DNA from 2 places in the Ectobacillus polymachus genome. Region 1 is predicted to be linked to the other one. Evidence: predicted binding sites of a transcription regulator. Region 1 holds the regulator's gene; the other holds the start of a gene.

What was found. Region 1 encodes Rex, which represses fermentation and respiration genes when NADH is low (regulators of the CRP and FNR family bind a similar motif). Its sites were predicted from a motif close to TTGTGAAATATTTCACAA; they were not measured.
Region 2: a site for Rex is predicted at 3,235-3,252, ahead of scfA (six-cysteine ranthipeptide SCIFF). Genes of this name have one in related genera too.

What each region holds. Positions count from the first base shown of each region.
Region 1 is NZ_JBLREB010000010.1:18,757-27,202, reverse strand. Features, by position in the region: gene ACM5BR_RS18435 (ABC-F family ATP-binding cassette domain-containing protein) at 1-337, opposite strand, end outside; gene ACM5BR_RS18430 (redox-sensing transcriptional repressor Rex) at 621-1,250, shown strand; gene ACM5BR_RS18425 (YdiK family protein) at 1,318-1,527, opposite strand; gene ACM5BR_RS18420 (CPBP family intramembrane glutamic endopeptidase) at 1,529-2,257, opposite strand; gene iscB (RNA-guided endonuclease IscB) at 2,639-3,886, shown strand; gene groES (co-chaperone GroES) at 4,191-4,475, shown strand; gene groL (chaperonin GroEL) at 4,518-6,155, shown strand; gene ACM5BR_RS18400 (L-lactate dehydrogenase) at 6,384-7,364, opposite strand; gene ACM5BR_RS18395 (pirin family protein) at 7,682-8,446, opposite strand, start outside.
Region 2 is NZ_JBLREB010000004.1:34,491-42,936, reverse strand. Features, by position in the region: gene rlmD (23S rRNA (uracil(1939)-C(5))-methyltransferase RlmD) at 1-636, opposite strand, end outside; gene ACM5BR_RS15355 (polysaccharide deacetylase family protein) at 832-1,878, shown strand; gene ACM5BR_RS15350 (polysaccharide deacetylase family protein) at 2,059-3,093, shown strand; gene scfA (six-cysteine ranthipeptide SCIFF) at 3,319-3,468, shown strand; gene scfB (thioether cross-link-forming SCIFF peptide maturase) at 3,545-4,951, shown strand; gene ACM5BR_RS15335 (polysaccharide deacetylase family protein) at 5,136-6,230, shown strand; gene ACM5BR_RS15330 (polysaccharide deacetylase family protein) at 6,607-7,719, shown strand; gene ACM5BR_RS15325 (diacylglycerol kinase) at 7,751-8,446, opposite strand, start outside.

The sequences.
Region 1 (8,446 bases):
TCTCTTCCTTGCCCATTTCCTGTTCCATCTTGCGCAGCTCGTTCTCCATGTCTTGTAGCTTGCGAAAGACTGTGAGCATCTCTTCACCAATTGTTAAGGAAGTTTCTAAGCCCGTATTTTGTGCTAGATAACCAATGGATACGTCTTTAGGCTTAATAATCTCCCCTGCTTCATAAGACATTTCCCCTGCAATAATTTTTAGTAACGTTGATTTTCCGGCTCCGTTACGTCCAACAAGTGCAACACGATCGCGTGTTTGGACTTCTAATTTTATATTGGATAAAATGACATCCGCTCCAAAAAGCTTCGTCAATCCATTTACTTGTAATAAAATCAATGTGTTTCACCTCAAATTAGTTTGTCTACTATATAATTATAAAAAACTAATGTTTTTCAACATCATGTAAAATGTTGTATAGTTTATTTAGGAGAATCTATCTCTATTATACAAGGAAAGCTTTACACCAATAAACTTTCAACTTATATTCTGTGTGTAAAAGGTGAATTTTTCTAGGTTGGAGGTTTTCCTATTAGATGTGAAGCCAACCATTATTATACGTTCACATGCCTTATATAGCCGTCACAGCATGATAAACAAAAATAGGAGAGAGGGGGATATGATGGATCAGCCTAAAATTCCGCAGGCAACTGCGAAACGACTGCCTTTGTATTATCGTTTTATTAAAAACCTATCGCTCTCAGGAAAGCAACGGGTTTCCTCAGCCGAGCTTAGCGAAGCGGTAAAAGTTGATTCTGCTACGATTCGCAGAGATTTTTCTTACTTCGGTGCATTAGGTAAAAAAGGGTACGGTTACAATGTAAACTATCTATTATCATTTTTCAGCCAAACACTTGACCAAGATGATTTAACTCAAGTAGCGTTAATTGGAGTTGGAAATTTAGGAACCGCTTTCTTAAATTACAATTTCTTGAAAAATAATAACACGAAAATTGCAATGGCTTTTGACGTAGATGAGAAGAAAGTTGGAACCATTATTGGAGAAGTGCCTGTCTATCATTTAGATGACCTAGAACAAAGAATGACAGAGGATGTTAAAGTAGCCATTTTAACGGTACCTGCAACGGTTGCACAGTCTGTTGCTGATCGATTATCAAAAACGAGCATAGAAGGAATTCTAAATTTTACACCTGCCCGCATCAACGTACAGGATCATATTCGCATTCATCATATTGATTTATCCGTTGAACTTCAGACGCTCGTTTATTTTCTAAAGCATTATCCGAAATAATAAGTTTTACATAATAATAAGGAAATATAAAATGGACCGCATAGCGGTCCATTTTTTGTAAGAGTCTTTACTTTTTTTGCTTCGGATTTCTCGTCGCCTGCCACTTTAGAAAAATTAGGCGAATGGCAAGACCAAAATCAAAGGTAGCCATAATGATTAGTAATAGTGTGTATACATTCCATATTGTCGTTTCTACGCTTGTTATCGCTAAATAGGTAAAAATGCCGCCGAACAGAAGGTAGATTATCGCCATAAATATATTAGAATTTCTAAGCATCTCAAAAGCCTCCAATAATTGTGTGCAAGGTTTCGGCCTGCTTCATCATTTTATCTAAGTAATCGTGTAGTCCAATGTTGATAAGAATAACAATGGTATTCATCATAACATGGGCGAAGATAGGAACAATAATTCGTCTCGTGTGTATGTATAAAAAGGAAAATACGAAACCCATGGATGTATAAACCAATAGGTGGCTAAAGTCGAAATGAACCGTTGCAAATATGAGTGAGCTGATAATGGCAGCCACAAAAAAATGAAAGTGCTTATAAAGGGAACCAAATAAAATTTTTCGAAATACGATTTCTTCCATAATCGGTCCGAAAATGGATGTAACGAGAATGAACAAAGGGCTAACCTTGGCAATATCTACGAGCCGCTGTGTATTTTCTGAACCAGGATTAATGCCAAATATTCGCATTTCGATATTTGCTGCAATGGTTTGTGCAAATAGAGCAAGGAAAATACCTGCAAACATCCATAGGATTGTGTAACCGATTCCCATCTTATTGCGGGCAAGCGGATCATCATCGTGTCGAAGTAATAGCAGGATGATGATAAGAGCTGTAACAAAGCTGATAATCGCCCAATGCGCAGAAGCCATCTCAATTTGCACACTTCTGCTATATGTATGATACCATCCAGTCCTTAATAAAAGAGGAATGCCAAGTAAACTGGAAATCTGCATAACAATATATGTAATAATAATCCACCAATACTTTTGATTCAATTTTACTTTCTCCGTTTCCGTATAAATTTACGTTAATAAAAAAGGAAATTCACGTTTTAAAGAGAAAAGAACTAATTGGGTGCTCGAAACAATGGGAGTTTCACTTTATTGTATCATACAATTGTCAACTATCCACCACTTAAACGCTATCGCGTTTTGAAGTGGGGGCTTGAAAAAGTCCTAGTTGTCTAGCCTCAGTCTTTCGTGGGCTCCGTTCGTAGGTTGCATACCCAAGAATGATTCCCTAGTTCTTGGCTCTATGGTGGCCCTGTAACAGTTCTGATTGGGAAGGAACGGTCAACCACATGCCTTCTTGCAGGAGAAGTTGCTAACACCTACAAACATTGGCGAAGGGAAACAAACTCTTAGGAGGGACAAAACATGCGTGTATTTGTCAAGAATGTAAGGGGAGAACCGCTCATGCCTTGCAGTCATCGCAAGGCGCGGCTTCTTCTCAAACAAGGAAAAGCAAACATTGTGAAGTACACACCATTTACCATTCAACTGCTATCTGCGACAGGTGAAACGGTGCAACCTGTCACAATCGGCGTGGACAGCGGCGCAAAGCATATCGGCATTGCGATTACCACGGAAGACAAAGTACTAACAAAAGGAACCATTGAGCTACGTCAGGATGTCAAAGAAAATCTCACACTAAGAGCTACATTACGCAGAAGTAGAAGACAACGAAAAACAAGATATCGCAAAGCACGTTTTCTCAATCGGAAAAAGAAAGAAGGATGGTTACCACCATCGATTCAAAGCAGAGTGGATAACCAAATTCATTGGATTGAAACATTCAAATCACTGTTACCTTCCCCAAAAGTGATTGTTGAAGTGGGAAAGTTTGATGCACAAAAGCTAAAAAATCCCGATATACAAGGAACAGAATACCAACAAGGGGATACTTTTGGCTTTTGGAATACGAGATATTATGTATTCGCAAGAGACCATTACACTTGTCAAATTTGTAAGAAAAAAGGTGGTATTTTGCATACGCATCATATCATGGAACGGTGTATAGGTGGTTCGAATAGGGCAGATAATCTTGTAACCGTGCATGATGAATGTCATCAAAAATTTCATCAAGGAAAAATCAAACACAGTTTCAAGAAACCAAAACATTATAAAGAGACTGCCTTTATGAATATATTGCGCCTCCAAATCATGAATCGTTTAGATTGTGACATGACGTATGGCAGTTACACCACACCAAAGAGAAAAGAACTTGGATTAGCCAAAACACATGCAAATGATGCCATTGCGATAACAAATCCGAAACAACTACAAGAATATGATCAAAGTCGTGAATTTCGCATCAAGCAGTTTAGAAAGAAAAAACGCTCCCTGCATGAAGCAACCGCTAGAAAAGGGAGAAAAACAAAGAATACAAGCGCAAAACGGAACAAGAAAAATACACCCTATATAGATGGAATCTATTTAGGGGATAAAGTAAAGATATTTGGACAAGTAGGATTTGTAACAGGATTTACAGGAAAAATGGGATACGTACAAGATATACATGGACAATATATACAAAATCCTTCTAAATCTTATAAGCAAGTGAAGATGTCAGATGTGAAACGTATCCACCATACGAACAATTGGCAGTTCTTACAAATTAGTTAGGCTATGCCTAACCGAAATTCATCCCACCTTATCACTGGGCTCTTGCCCGTCATGCGCTTGAAGATGGGGATGAATTTCGGAAATACGTTAAAAGAATGACGAAAAGAATGTTTTCAGTAGAAGTGGTAATACTGTTTCAGTGTAGGCTTAAATGAATGGAAGTATGTACCAAAAATTTTAGAAAATTTAAGGTTTTATACTTGCAAAAGAAAAAGAGATTCATTATTATAAAAGGTGTGTTAGCACTCGAATGCACTGAGTGCTAACAATAAAATTTACATATGAATTGAGGAGGTTATTTTTCATGCTAAAGCCATTAGGTGATCGCGTAGTAATTGAACTTGTTGAAGCAGAAGAAAAAACTGCTAGTGGTATCGTATTACCAGACTCTGCAAAAGAAAAGCCATCAGAAGGCAAGGTTAAAGCAGTTGGATCAGGTCGAGTGCTTGACAATGGTGAGCGTGTAGCTTTGGAAGTAGCTGTAGGTGATCGTATTATCTTCTCAAAATACAGTGGTACAGAAGTAAAATACGAAGGTGCAGAATACTTAATTTTACGTGAAAGTGACATTTTAGCTATTATCGGTTAATTTATACATCTTATTTTCGAAAAAATAGGGAGGTACGTAAAAATGGCAAAAGATCTTAAGTTTAGTGAAGACGCACGTCGTGCAATGCTTCGCGGAGTAGATACTCTTACAAATGCAGTGAAAGTTACGCTTGGACCAAAAGGTCGTAACGTTGTATTAGAAAAGAAATTCGGTTCTCCTCTAATTACAAACGACGGTGTGACAATTGCAAAGGAAATCGAATTAGAAGATGCATTCGAAAACATGGGTGCTAAGCTTGTTGCTGAAGTTGCTAGCAAAACAAACGATGTAGCTGGTGACGGAACAACAACTGCAACAGTTCTTGCACAAGCGATGATTCGTGAAGGCTTAAAGAACGTTACAGCTGGCGCAAACCCTATGGGCATTCGCAAAGGGATTGAAAAAGCAGTTGCAACTGCAATTGAAGAATTAAAAGTAATCTCTAAACCAATCGAAGGCAAAGCTTCTATCGCACAAGTAGCAGCTATTTCTTCTGCTGATGCAGAAGTAGGTGAATTGATTGCCGAAGCTATGGAACGCGTAGGAAACGACGGCGTTATCACACTTGAAGAATCTAAAGGCTTTACAACTGAGCTTGATGTAGTGGAAGGTATGCAATTCGATCGCGGTTATGCATCTCCTTACATGATTACAGATTCTGATAAAATGGAAGCTGTTCTTGACAATGCGTACATCCTTATTACAGATAAAAAGGTATCTAACATTCAAGAAATTCTTCCTGTTCTTGAACAAGTAGTACAACAAGGTCGTCCTCTATTAATCATCGCTGAAGATGTAGAAGGCGAAGCATTAGCTACACTTGTTGTAAACAAACTTCGTGGTACATTCAATGTTGTTGCTGTTAAGGCTCCTGGCTTTGGCGATCGTCGTAAAGCAATGCTAGAAGATATCGCTATTTTAACTGGCGGCGAAGTAATCACAGAAGAACTAGGACGCGACTTGAAATCTGCAACTGTTGAATCTCTAGGTAAAGCTGCGAAAATTGTGGTAACAAAAGAAAACACAACAATCGTAGAAGGTGCAGGAAGCTCTGATCAAATCAATGCTCGTATCGGCCAAATTCGCGCTCAATTAGAAGAAACAACTTCTGAATTCGACCGTGAAAAATTACAAGAACGCCTTGCAAAATTAGCTGGCGGCGTAGCAGTAATTAAAGTAGGTGCTGCTACTGAAACAGAATTAAAAGAACGCAAACTTCGCATTGAAGATGCATTAAACTCTACTCGTGCTGCAGTGGAAGAAGGTATTGTAGCCGGTGGTGGTACTGCATTAATGAATATCTATGGTAAAGTAGCTTCTATCGATGCAGCTGGCGACGAAGCAACAGGCGTAAACATCGTTCTTCGTGCATTAGAAGAACCAGTACGTCAAATCGCTATTAACGCTGGCCTAGAAGGCTCTGTAGTCGTTGAACACTTGAAAAACGAAGCAGTAGGCAGAGGCTTTAATGCTGCTACTGGCGAATGGGTTAACATGTTAGAAGCTGGTATCGTGGATCCTACTAAGGTTACTCGTTCCGCTCTTCAAAACGCAGCATCTGTTGCAGCAATGTTCTTAACAACTGAAGCTGTAGTTGCTGACAAGCCAGAACCAGCTGGCGCTGGAATGCCTGACATGTCCGGAATGGGCGGCATGGGTGGAATGGGCGGCATGATGTAATAATGCCCTCAAAGCCTTGATATAAAAGGTTTTTTGAGTGAAATGCTAACATCGAGGATTTTAACGGAGGCTTCTCATAAGTTGAGCAAACTTGTGGGAAGCTTCTTTTTTCATTTCTTGCGTTACGTGGAGATAAACATTTATGATGAAAGAAGTTAAATAAAAGACGAACAGTACCAAACCTGTTCGTCTAAAAAGAAATGTAAGTTGTAAACATTAACCTAGAATTTAAGAATTATGATTTCTACCTGTCTTTGCAACTTTCATCGTTTCTTTAATATACTCAGCTGATTGATGCAGCCATTCAAGTTCTTGGGAATCAAGAGCAATTTCTAATTGTTTTTCTACGCCATTTATCCCGATGACACAAGGCATACTTAATGCAACATCTCCATCATATCCATATTGTCCGTGTAATGTTGTGGACACCGGATAAACACTGCGTTCATCCAGCATAATTGCCTTTGCTAGTGTAATAGCAGCTTGGGCAACACCTGCATTTGTCCACTCTTTCCCATTTAACACATCATAGGCAGCCTTTACAACTTGTTTTTTGATACCGTCCCGACTCAATGGTTCTTTTCCTTGAAAAACTCGGTCTAGTTCTTTTTCACCAAACCCTTGCACATTTAAGCGGCTTAATACTGGGAAAGAAGTAAGACCATGTTCGCCCATCATATAACCTGTTACACTTTTAGGATCGATGTCATAATTAGCAGCAATTGTTTTACGAAGACGTGCAGAATCAAGCATCGTTCCGGTTCCGAAAATGCGCCCCTTCGGATAGCCGAATTCATTTTCTGCTATGTACACCATGGTATCTAACGGATTTGTTATGAAAATAATAATGGCATCTTTCGTATATTTAGTAATTCCAGTCATAACTTCACGAATTATCTCTGCATTGACAACAGCTAATTTTGCCCTGTCCGGCATCGCATCTTCATCACTTTTTATAATGCTAGGACCAGCTGCACAGATAATCACATCTGCATTCGCACATTCGGAATAATCTCCAGCATGTACCGTTGTATTTGACATATATGTAAGAGCAGTTGCATGTTCTTGGTCAAGAGCTTCGCCATAAGCAACATCCTTATTTCTATCAATGATAGCTATTTCCGCAAAAAGTCCTAATTTCATGGCATCTGCTAGAACATAAGAGCCAACATGTCCTACCCCTACAACAACTAACTTATTTCTGTTCATGGTTTATCCCCCCATTCAATTCATATATACATTTTATCACAATATAGAAATACAGATATTTGTTAATCAGTTATTGATCTATCTAGAAGATGCATCTATGAGCGCCAACATTATGAAATGCTTTAGGGGAACTTATAGATAGTGTATCCAAGGTAGATGATTATTAAGACCACTAGACGGATCTTTATGAGGAGGAGGGGGGAAGGAAAAGTAAAATTTATTCCGCCTGAAACGCTCTTTTTTTATGCATAAAAACAAAAGGGTGCCCCTAAAGCTTAGGCTTTTGGGACCCTTCTTGTTCTAGATAATAATACGATTTATTTTTTATAAAGTGGATAGTCTACTTGTGTAGGTACTTGAATAATAACTATACGTAATTCTTCATCTTTATTTGCAATTAATGTCACATCTGTTTTAGAGTCGGCTTCTAATACAATAAAGTCTTTATGTTGAAATATTGCAGACTCGTTTTCCTCTTTTTCATTTTTCCATATACCATTACCTCGAATAGCTAGGGTGGCTAATGAGTAGCCAGAAGGGATTGAGTGTGTATAAACTCTTCCTGGTTGTACTGTAACATCCCACATTTGCGCATTAGCTTCTAAATGGATAGGTGAGCCTTCCCCAATAATGGTCTTAACTTGAATGTCATTTTGCATGAAAACGGGAAATTCTTTCTCTTTATATTGATTATACGTAGGTTCTCTTTTAATCGCTTCATTTATATATGGTTCAAACCATATTTGAAAACCCTCCATATTGGGTCCGACAAATCCTTCTTTATGATATACACCTGAACCAGTTTGCATTACTTGTGCTCCCCCAGGTCCAATAACACTATTCGTACCCAATGAATCACCGTGTTCGGATTTACCCTGTAGTACATAGGTTACAATTTCAAATGCCTGGTGAGGATGCAAGGGAATAAATCCTGCTTTTTCAGCATGAGCCCAAGACCAGTAAAATAAAGGACCTACACGTTTAACTTCGGAATACTCATGTGGAAATGCAATCGGCTTTTGTTCGGTTATTTTTCCACCATCAAATGCACCTATTCCTTGTTGATCTGGTGAATACACTTT
Region 2 (8,446 bases), on a different contig from region 1:
CATGATTTCTCCAGATGTTGCGCCGTAACGAGCCATAACGTGACGAAGAGTTCCTTTATGAGATGCTTCATCATAAGCCTGTATACCAAATTGGTTACAAATGGATTTCACCTCTTGCACAAGTTCATCGTTTAGTTCCATTTGAATCAAGCATTTGTTCATATCGATGATGTCATGCGTTCCTTTTCTATAAAAACCAGCAATAAGACCTGCTTCGCTTTCCCCAATTGGAACCTGTGCTTTGTTGCGATAGCTCCACGGCTCTTCCATGCCAAGTACAGGATGAATGGATACGTTCGTTAATTTTCCGATTCGCTGCATGACGTCCCTTACTTGCTTTTCCTTCATCTTTAATTGTCCTTCATACGTCATATGCTGCATTTGGCAGCCGCCGCATTGCTTATAGACCGGACATGGCGGCTCCTGCCGATAAGGGCTTTCTGTTTTTAGCTCGATTAACCGACCGAACGCAAAGTTTTTGTTTACCTTTATCACTTTTACCTCTGCCTGTTCTCCCGGCAAACCATTTGGTACGAAAATCGGATAGCCGTTGATTTTTGCTACTCCGGCTCCTTCATGTGTCATATCTTCAAATACTACATCTATATATTCATTCTTTTGAATTGGTGGTGTCATAACGTTCCCTCTTCTTTCGAATTTGCTGCGTATCATTGTAACATATCTGGTCTTTGTTTTTCTATTGCAGAATGATAAGGAGAATGCAAGAAAATATATAAATATGGAACAATAACATTACATTCAGATCCTTTATGTAAAAACTTCTTATAGAAATTACACCAAATATTCCAACTAGGAGATGACCAAATAGGAATGAAAATAGCCTTTATTATCCTCACTTCTCTACTTAGTATGCTCTGGAACAGCATAACTGTTACTGCCGCGCACGTATATCCAGGCGATCTTTCCATAAATAGAATTGCATATGATTCTGTTCCATATGACTCAACCTCTACCGCTATTTATATAAAAAATAATACAGGAGATTGGAAGGAGATCCTCTATTATATATGGCGAACTGCTGATGGAAGAAGCAGTAGGAAGTCCTTCTCTTCTTCGGATATACATAATCATTTCTCAATTGTATTGGACACAAAGAAATTTATGAATAAGCGTGGAGAATACAGTATAGAAGCTTATGGTATAAAACAAGATGGAACTGCCATCCTGTTTGGAGAAGATAGATTTACGTTTTTGCATCCCATTCCAATTGTTATGTACCATGCAATTGATGAATATCACGGCTTAGGGATAAAAGACTTATTTGTGACCCCAGCAGCATTTGAAAAACAAATGCAATATTTAAAAGAAAATGGGTATACCCTATTAACATTTGAACAGTGGGAAAAACGATATGAAGTGAATAAGCCTATTTTTCTCACATTTGATGACGGTATGAAAAACAATATACACGCGTTTTCTATTCTAAAAAAAATAAAGGATACCTCCTTTAATCCGAAAGCAACCGCTTATGTTATCGCCAACGCTACCGGACCTTCTTGGCTATCACATGAAGACTTAAAAGAAATGGTAAACTCCGGGCTTTTCTCTATACAATCTCACACGCTTTCTCACGCTGATCTTCCAACGCTTTCTAATTGCAAAGTAGAACTTAAAGATTCAAAGGAAAAAATCGAATCCATTACAGGAAAACCAGTTATCGCAATTTCTTATCCATTTGGGCATGTGAACGACAGTGTAGTGGAAGAGGCGAAGAAATATTATAAATTTGCCACAACGACAAAACCAGGACAATTTGAAGAGCATGGAACTCCGAATGAACTTCTTCTCATGCAGCGAGTTCGTATTCATAACAGTACAACAATCGATCAATTTGCCTCACTTGTGAAGGAAAAGTAAGACTTCGTATTATAGCCGATATTGATATCTCATTTATACGCATGACATCCCTCTTCTCTCGTGTTTCCAGCGTTCATCGTAACTTATCTTGTTCTTATTTTTCTATTCATGTGTAGGTAGAATGCAAGAAATTTCGAAAATGTGGAACAATAACATTATGTTTAAGAAAGAAGGGATAGTATGCGTGCTGCAATTATATATACAACGCTTGTTTTACTGATGTCTTCTGTTACATTTGCTTCACCAAAAGCCGAAATTGTGCATGATCCCATTTCAGCTGAAGCAACTTCTGTTACCCTCTCCATCAAACAAGCTCCTTCGAATACAAATGAAGTAATGTATCGTATTTGGCGCACAGCTGATGGACCTGAACATATAAAAACCTTTACATCTGCTGACAAACAATCTAACTTTTCCTTTACGCTAGATACGAAGCAATTCGAATCGAGTCGTGGTCAATATGAAATAGAAGCATTGCGACTAAAGAATGGCAAGCCTACTGACACAATTGCAAAAACACAAGTCACTTTTCAGCAGTACGTTCCTATTTTAATGTATCATTCTATTGCTGAATTTAAGGGGAGTGGCTTAGAGGAATTGTATGTTTCACCAGAAAACTTTGAAGCACAAGTTAGATATTTAAAAGAACATAACTATACACCGTTAACATTTGAACGCTGGAATGAAGTAAATACCGTAAATAATCCCGTTTTTATTACTCTTGATGATGGCTATGAGAATAATATAAATGCCTGGAATATTTTTAAAAAGATGAAAAGTGCAGAATTTCAACCTGTTGGTACAATTTTTGTAGTAGCCGGCTACGTAGGAAGACATCATCGACTAACAGCTGAACAATTACGGGACATGTCTCAATCTGGATTTTTCTCGATTCAATCCCATACGATGACGCATCCAGATTTACGAGAGATTACAAATTACCAATATCAATTAGGAAAGGCGAAAGATGTACTAGAAGCCATAACAGGAAAGCCTGTCTTTGCCTTTGCCTATCCATACGGCAATTATAATGAAGAAGTCGTGCAAGAAACAAAAAAATATTATCAATTCGCTGTAACTGTCCATCAAGGACTATTTATTGAAAAGGGAACTCCAAACGAATATCTAAAAATGCCACGGCAATATGTACAGTACAAAACAACACTGGAGCAATTTGCCAAAATGTTAAAACCTCAAACTGATCATTCTAGCTAGCCTCTAATAAGTAAAAGAGCGTGTTTTGAAAAATAATGGATCAAAACACGCTTTTACTATATATAATTCAAACCGCAGTAATAAGACATTCGGAATGATTGACGGGAACCCGAGGTGTTGTTAAAATTATCATTGGAAACATTGTGAAAAGTTTCACAATATCTATCATTGTGAATGTTTTTACATTACTTAACTTAAAAACTATTTCAAAAGGGGCCGCGCATGATGAAAAGAATCGTAACACTAAGCACTCGTAAACTAATGGATACTAAAAAACATGGTGGATGCGGCGCATGCCAAACATCTTGCCAATCCGCTTGCAAAACGTCTTGCGGAGTTGCAAATCAAAAGTGTGAAAACACAATGAACAGATAGAAACAGAAAATGTACCGCCCAGGCTGCAAAGCAACTGGGCGGCAATTTTTTGGACAAAAGGAGCTTGTTATCAAGTATGATTCATCAATATAAATTAAACGGATACAACATCGTGCTCGACACCTACAGTGGATCGGTACATGTTGTCGACGACCTCGCCTATGAAGCCATCGAACTTTATGAGAATACACCAAAAGAAGAAATTGTAACAATGCTGCTGGAAAAGCACGCACATGATGCTGACATCTCTGAGGAAGACATTCGCGAAACAATCGCGGCTGTCGAGGAATTAAAGAATGACGGCCAACTCTTTACTGAGGATGAATATAAGGACCTCTCAATTGATTTAAGAAATCGTAAGACTTATGTAAAGGCCCTCTGCCTCAATGTTGCGCATACGTGTAATCTATCATGCGAATACTGCTTCGCAAGCCAAGGGAAATACAACGGAGACAGAGCAATCATGAGCTATGAGGTTGGACAAAGAGCCATCGATTACCTATTGGAAAACTCCGGTCATCACCGAAATCTTGACGTCGACTTCTTTGGCGGGGAACCCCTTATGGCCTGGAAGATTGTCAAGCAGATTGTTGCTTACGCAAGAAGCAAAGAAAAAGAGTATAAAAAGAAGTTTCGTTTCACCTTCACGACGAATGGTATGTTGTTAAATGATGAGGTCACCGATTTCTTGAATCAGGAAATGTACAATGTCGTATTGAGTCTTGACGGAAGAAAAGAGGTCCATGACCGACTTCGCAAAACGGTCAATGGAAAGGGCAGCTACGATTATATCGTTCCGAAGTTCCAAGAATTCGTCAAAAAGCGTGGAGACAAAGAATACTATGTACGTGGAACCTACACTCATAACAATGTAGACTTCACCAATGACATTTTTCACATTGCAGATCTTGGTTTCGACAAGCTTTCAATGGAACCGGTCATCTGTGATCCACGGGAGCCATATGCACTTACCGAGAAGGACCTCCCAGAGATTTACAACCAGTACGAGATTCTTGCTAAGGAAATGCTAAAGCGCGAGGAAAACGGCAATGGCTTTACCTTCTACCATTACATGCTAGATCTATCAGAAGGTCCTTGCATCCAAAAAAGAATCTCTGGCTGCGGCTCAGGAACTGAATATCTCGCTGTCACACCATGGGGTGAGCTTTTCCCTTGCCATCAATTCGTTGGGGATGAAGAATACAGCATGGGAAACATCTGGGACGGAATCACAAAACCAGAGACGCAATGTCAATTCAAAGAGAGCAACTGCTACTCGAAGCCAGAATGCCAAGACTGCTGGGCGAAACTTTACTGCAGTGGCGGATGCCCTGCCAACGCGCTGCACGCAACCGGCTCCATAAACGGAACCTACGACTTCAGTTGTGACATCTTCCGTAAGAGAATCGAATGTTCCATGATGGTGAAGGTAGCTGAATCTATCAAAGCTATGGAAGCAGACGAACAAACTGTGGCAAAATAAATATAGATACAAATAGAGGCTGGGACATAAGTCAGAAGAGAATCTGATTTATGCTCAGCCTTTACATATTTTTATATAAGCAATGAATAGAATTATATACTATAAAGGAAAACCCCAAAAACCATTCCCTATTTTGTAATATTATGGTACATTTGAACTAATTACGTATAAGGGAATGAAGATGATGATAAAGTATGCACTTGTAATCCTACTTGCTTCTATGATTACTGTCGGCTGTTCATCTCCTGAACAACGATTGAAACAAGAAGACAACGCAGTGGCAATACCAACACCAGCTGTGAACCAAGCATCTGTTCCTCGTTCACAAGGTCTTATCACCTGGGATCCCATTACTGACAAATCTAAGCAAACCACACTTTATTTGAAAGACCTCCAAGACAACTTAACAGAAGTACAATATACGATTTGGCGTATCGCAGATGGTCCTCAAAGCGCACACATCTTCTCTTCTAAAGATACGGAGAAAAACTTTGCCTTACCTTTCTCTATACAAGCATTTAACTATAAACGCGGTGAATACCAGATTGAAACAGTTGGGATAAAGGAAGATGGTTCTAATATTCCTCTTGTAAGTTCAACAATCACATTTGAACAGACTGTTCCTATATTAATGTATCATGGTATTGATGAATACCGCGGGGTAGGTATTAAAAGTCTATATGTCCCTCCAACCCAATTTGAAACGCATATGCAATACTTAAAAGACAATAGCTATACCCTATTAACATTTGAACGATGGAATGAAAGAAACCGTGTTAATAAACCTATTTTCATTACATTTGATGATGGCATGAAGGATAATTTTAATGCATACAATGTGTTGAAAAAACTAAAGGATGATTCGTTCCAACCTGCAGCTACTATTTATATGATATCCGCATTAATCGATATGGATGGGTACCTATCAGCAAATGATATAAAATTGATGTCTGATTCCGGTATTATTTCAATGGGATCTCATTCTGTGACCCATGACTATTTAACAAAGGTACCGAATCTTGAACAGGAGCTTGAAGATTCCTCGAAAAAAATTTCGTCTATAACTGGAAAACCCGTTGTTTCCCTTGCATATCCTATTGGCGTATATAATGATAAAGTAATTGAACATACGAAAAAGTACTATGATTTTGCCGTCACAACAAACGATGGGCACTTTGTTAAAAGAGGTTTACCGAATGAACACTACTTAATGGAGAGAATTTATATTACACCTACTATGTCAATGAATCGGTTTATCGATGCGATTCAGGAAACATGATTTGAATAGTATATGTATTAGATAAATAGAATCCCTACTTACAAAAAAGTAGGGATCTCTTGTAAGGAACCCTTTTTTACTATTAAAAAATCTGACAATCTATCTTCTTTTTTGTAAATCATTCGTAAATTTATTAAGAGAATATAAGGATCTTGCGAACTTTATATTTTGTTTAGTAGAGAGTGGTATGATAAAGTGAAACTTCCCTCGGTGGGTTTTTTTTCCACCGAAGGTTAGCCCGACCAATACGGACTTTTACGGGCAGTTATCCCCCACTTAGCCTTTTCCAATTTCTCTAAGCCTTGAAGTGGGGGTCTTACTGCCCGTTAAAGCGGGATAAAAAATAGAATTATTATATAAAGGGATGAAGAATAAAATGATATGGAAATATACAGTTATTTTACTTCTTGTTTCTCTTATTGCAGCAGGCTGTTCCTCAGCAAACTTATCATTAAAATCTGAAGAAAAATCAATTGTTGCTGTTCAAAAAGCGAATGTGAAGCAAGAAAGTAAACCTATTCTGACAACACAAGGAATCATTACGTGGGATCCTATTAACTATGAGTCAAAACAAACCGTTCTTTATACGAAGGAACTAAGAGATTCATTTTCTGAAGTACAATATCGAATATGGCGTGTTGCAGATGGAGAAAGCAGCGCAAAAGTTTTCTCTTCTAAAGATGCTGCAAACAACAACTTTGCTTTGCCATTCTCTCTCCAATCGTTTGATTGGAAACGAGGCGAATATCAAATTGATACAGTTGGCATTAAACCCGACGGTACTTCTACTCCTCTTGTACATTCAGCTATTACGTTTCAGCAAAGTGTTCCTTTTTTAATGTACCACGGAATTGATGAGTATCATGGACAAGGACTTAGAGGACTTTTTGTTTCACCTAGTACATTTGAAGCACATATGAAATATTTAAAAGATAATGGATATACACTGCTAACCTTTGAACATTGGAATGACATAAATAAAGTTAATAAGCCTATATTCATTACATTTGACGACGGAATGAAAGATAACTTAAATGCTTTCTACATTTTCAAAAAACTAAAGGATGATCATTTTACACCTACAGCTACTGCATTTGTGATATCAAGCTTTTTTGGTAAGCCCGGATATTTATCGGCAGAAGAAATCAAAATGATGTCAGACTCTGGCATATTTTCAATCCAATCACATACTGTAGATCATGCAAATTTACCTTATGTACCAAATGCGGAACAGGAACTTAAAGATTCCCGCGATAAGATAGCAGAAGTAACAGGAAAACCGGTCATCTCCCTCGCCTATCCAGTTGGGTATTATAACGATCATGTCGTTGAACTTACTAAAAAATATTATGAATATGCTGTAACAACAAAGAAAGGGGTCTTTGTAGAAAAAAGGGATCCCAATGAAAAATATGTAATTAATCGCTTTGACATTACCCCTATCATGACGATGAATCAGTTTATTGAAATTGTGCAAGAAAAGAAATAACAAAAAGGATTGTCATAATCCTTTTTGTTATTTAGCTTTGAGGGACAAATACCTCCAGGTAATGATACATATTCTCGAATTCCATTGGTGTGTCTCCACCGTACTCACCATCTAAATTAATCATTAATTTATCCGGTGTATGTACTTTAATACGATTTGCTTGCGTATATAGAATTTGCGGGTTATTAATATGTTCTCCGCGAACTGCCTGTGTTGCTGCTTTTATGAGATCTGCTAGTGTTCCTTTTCTTAATACAAGCAAATCAAACAAACCATCATTAATGGATGCGTCTGGTGCTAATTTTTCAAAGCCTCCGACCGAATTGGTATTTGTAATTAAAAACAACGTAATTTCTTCTTGTAACAATTTCCCATCGTATTCAATTTCAACGTAAGTAGGATTTAAGGAAGGTAGCATTTCAATACCTTTCAGATAATAAGCGAGTTGTCCAAGGACTGTTTTCAGCTTACTCGGCACTTCATATGTTAGCTCTGTAATTCGCCCGCCACCAGCAATATTAATAAAATACTTGTCATTCGCTCGCCCGATGTCAAGGGGAATAGAATATCCGTCACATATGATGTCTATTGCTTCTTCTATAGAACGTGATACTCCAATTGCACGAGCAAAATCGTTCGTCGTTCCACCAGGGATGATTCCTAACTTCGGACGGTGTTTTTGTCCCACTAAGCCATTTACAACTTCATTTAATGTACCATCGCCCCC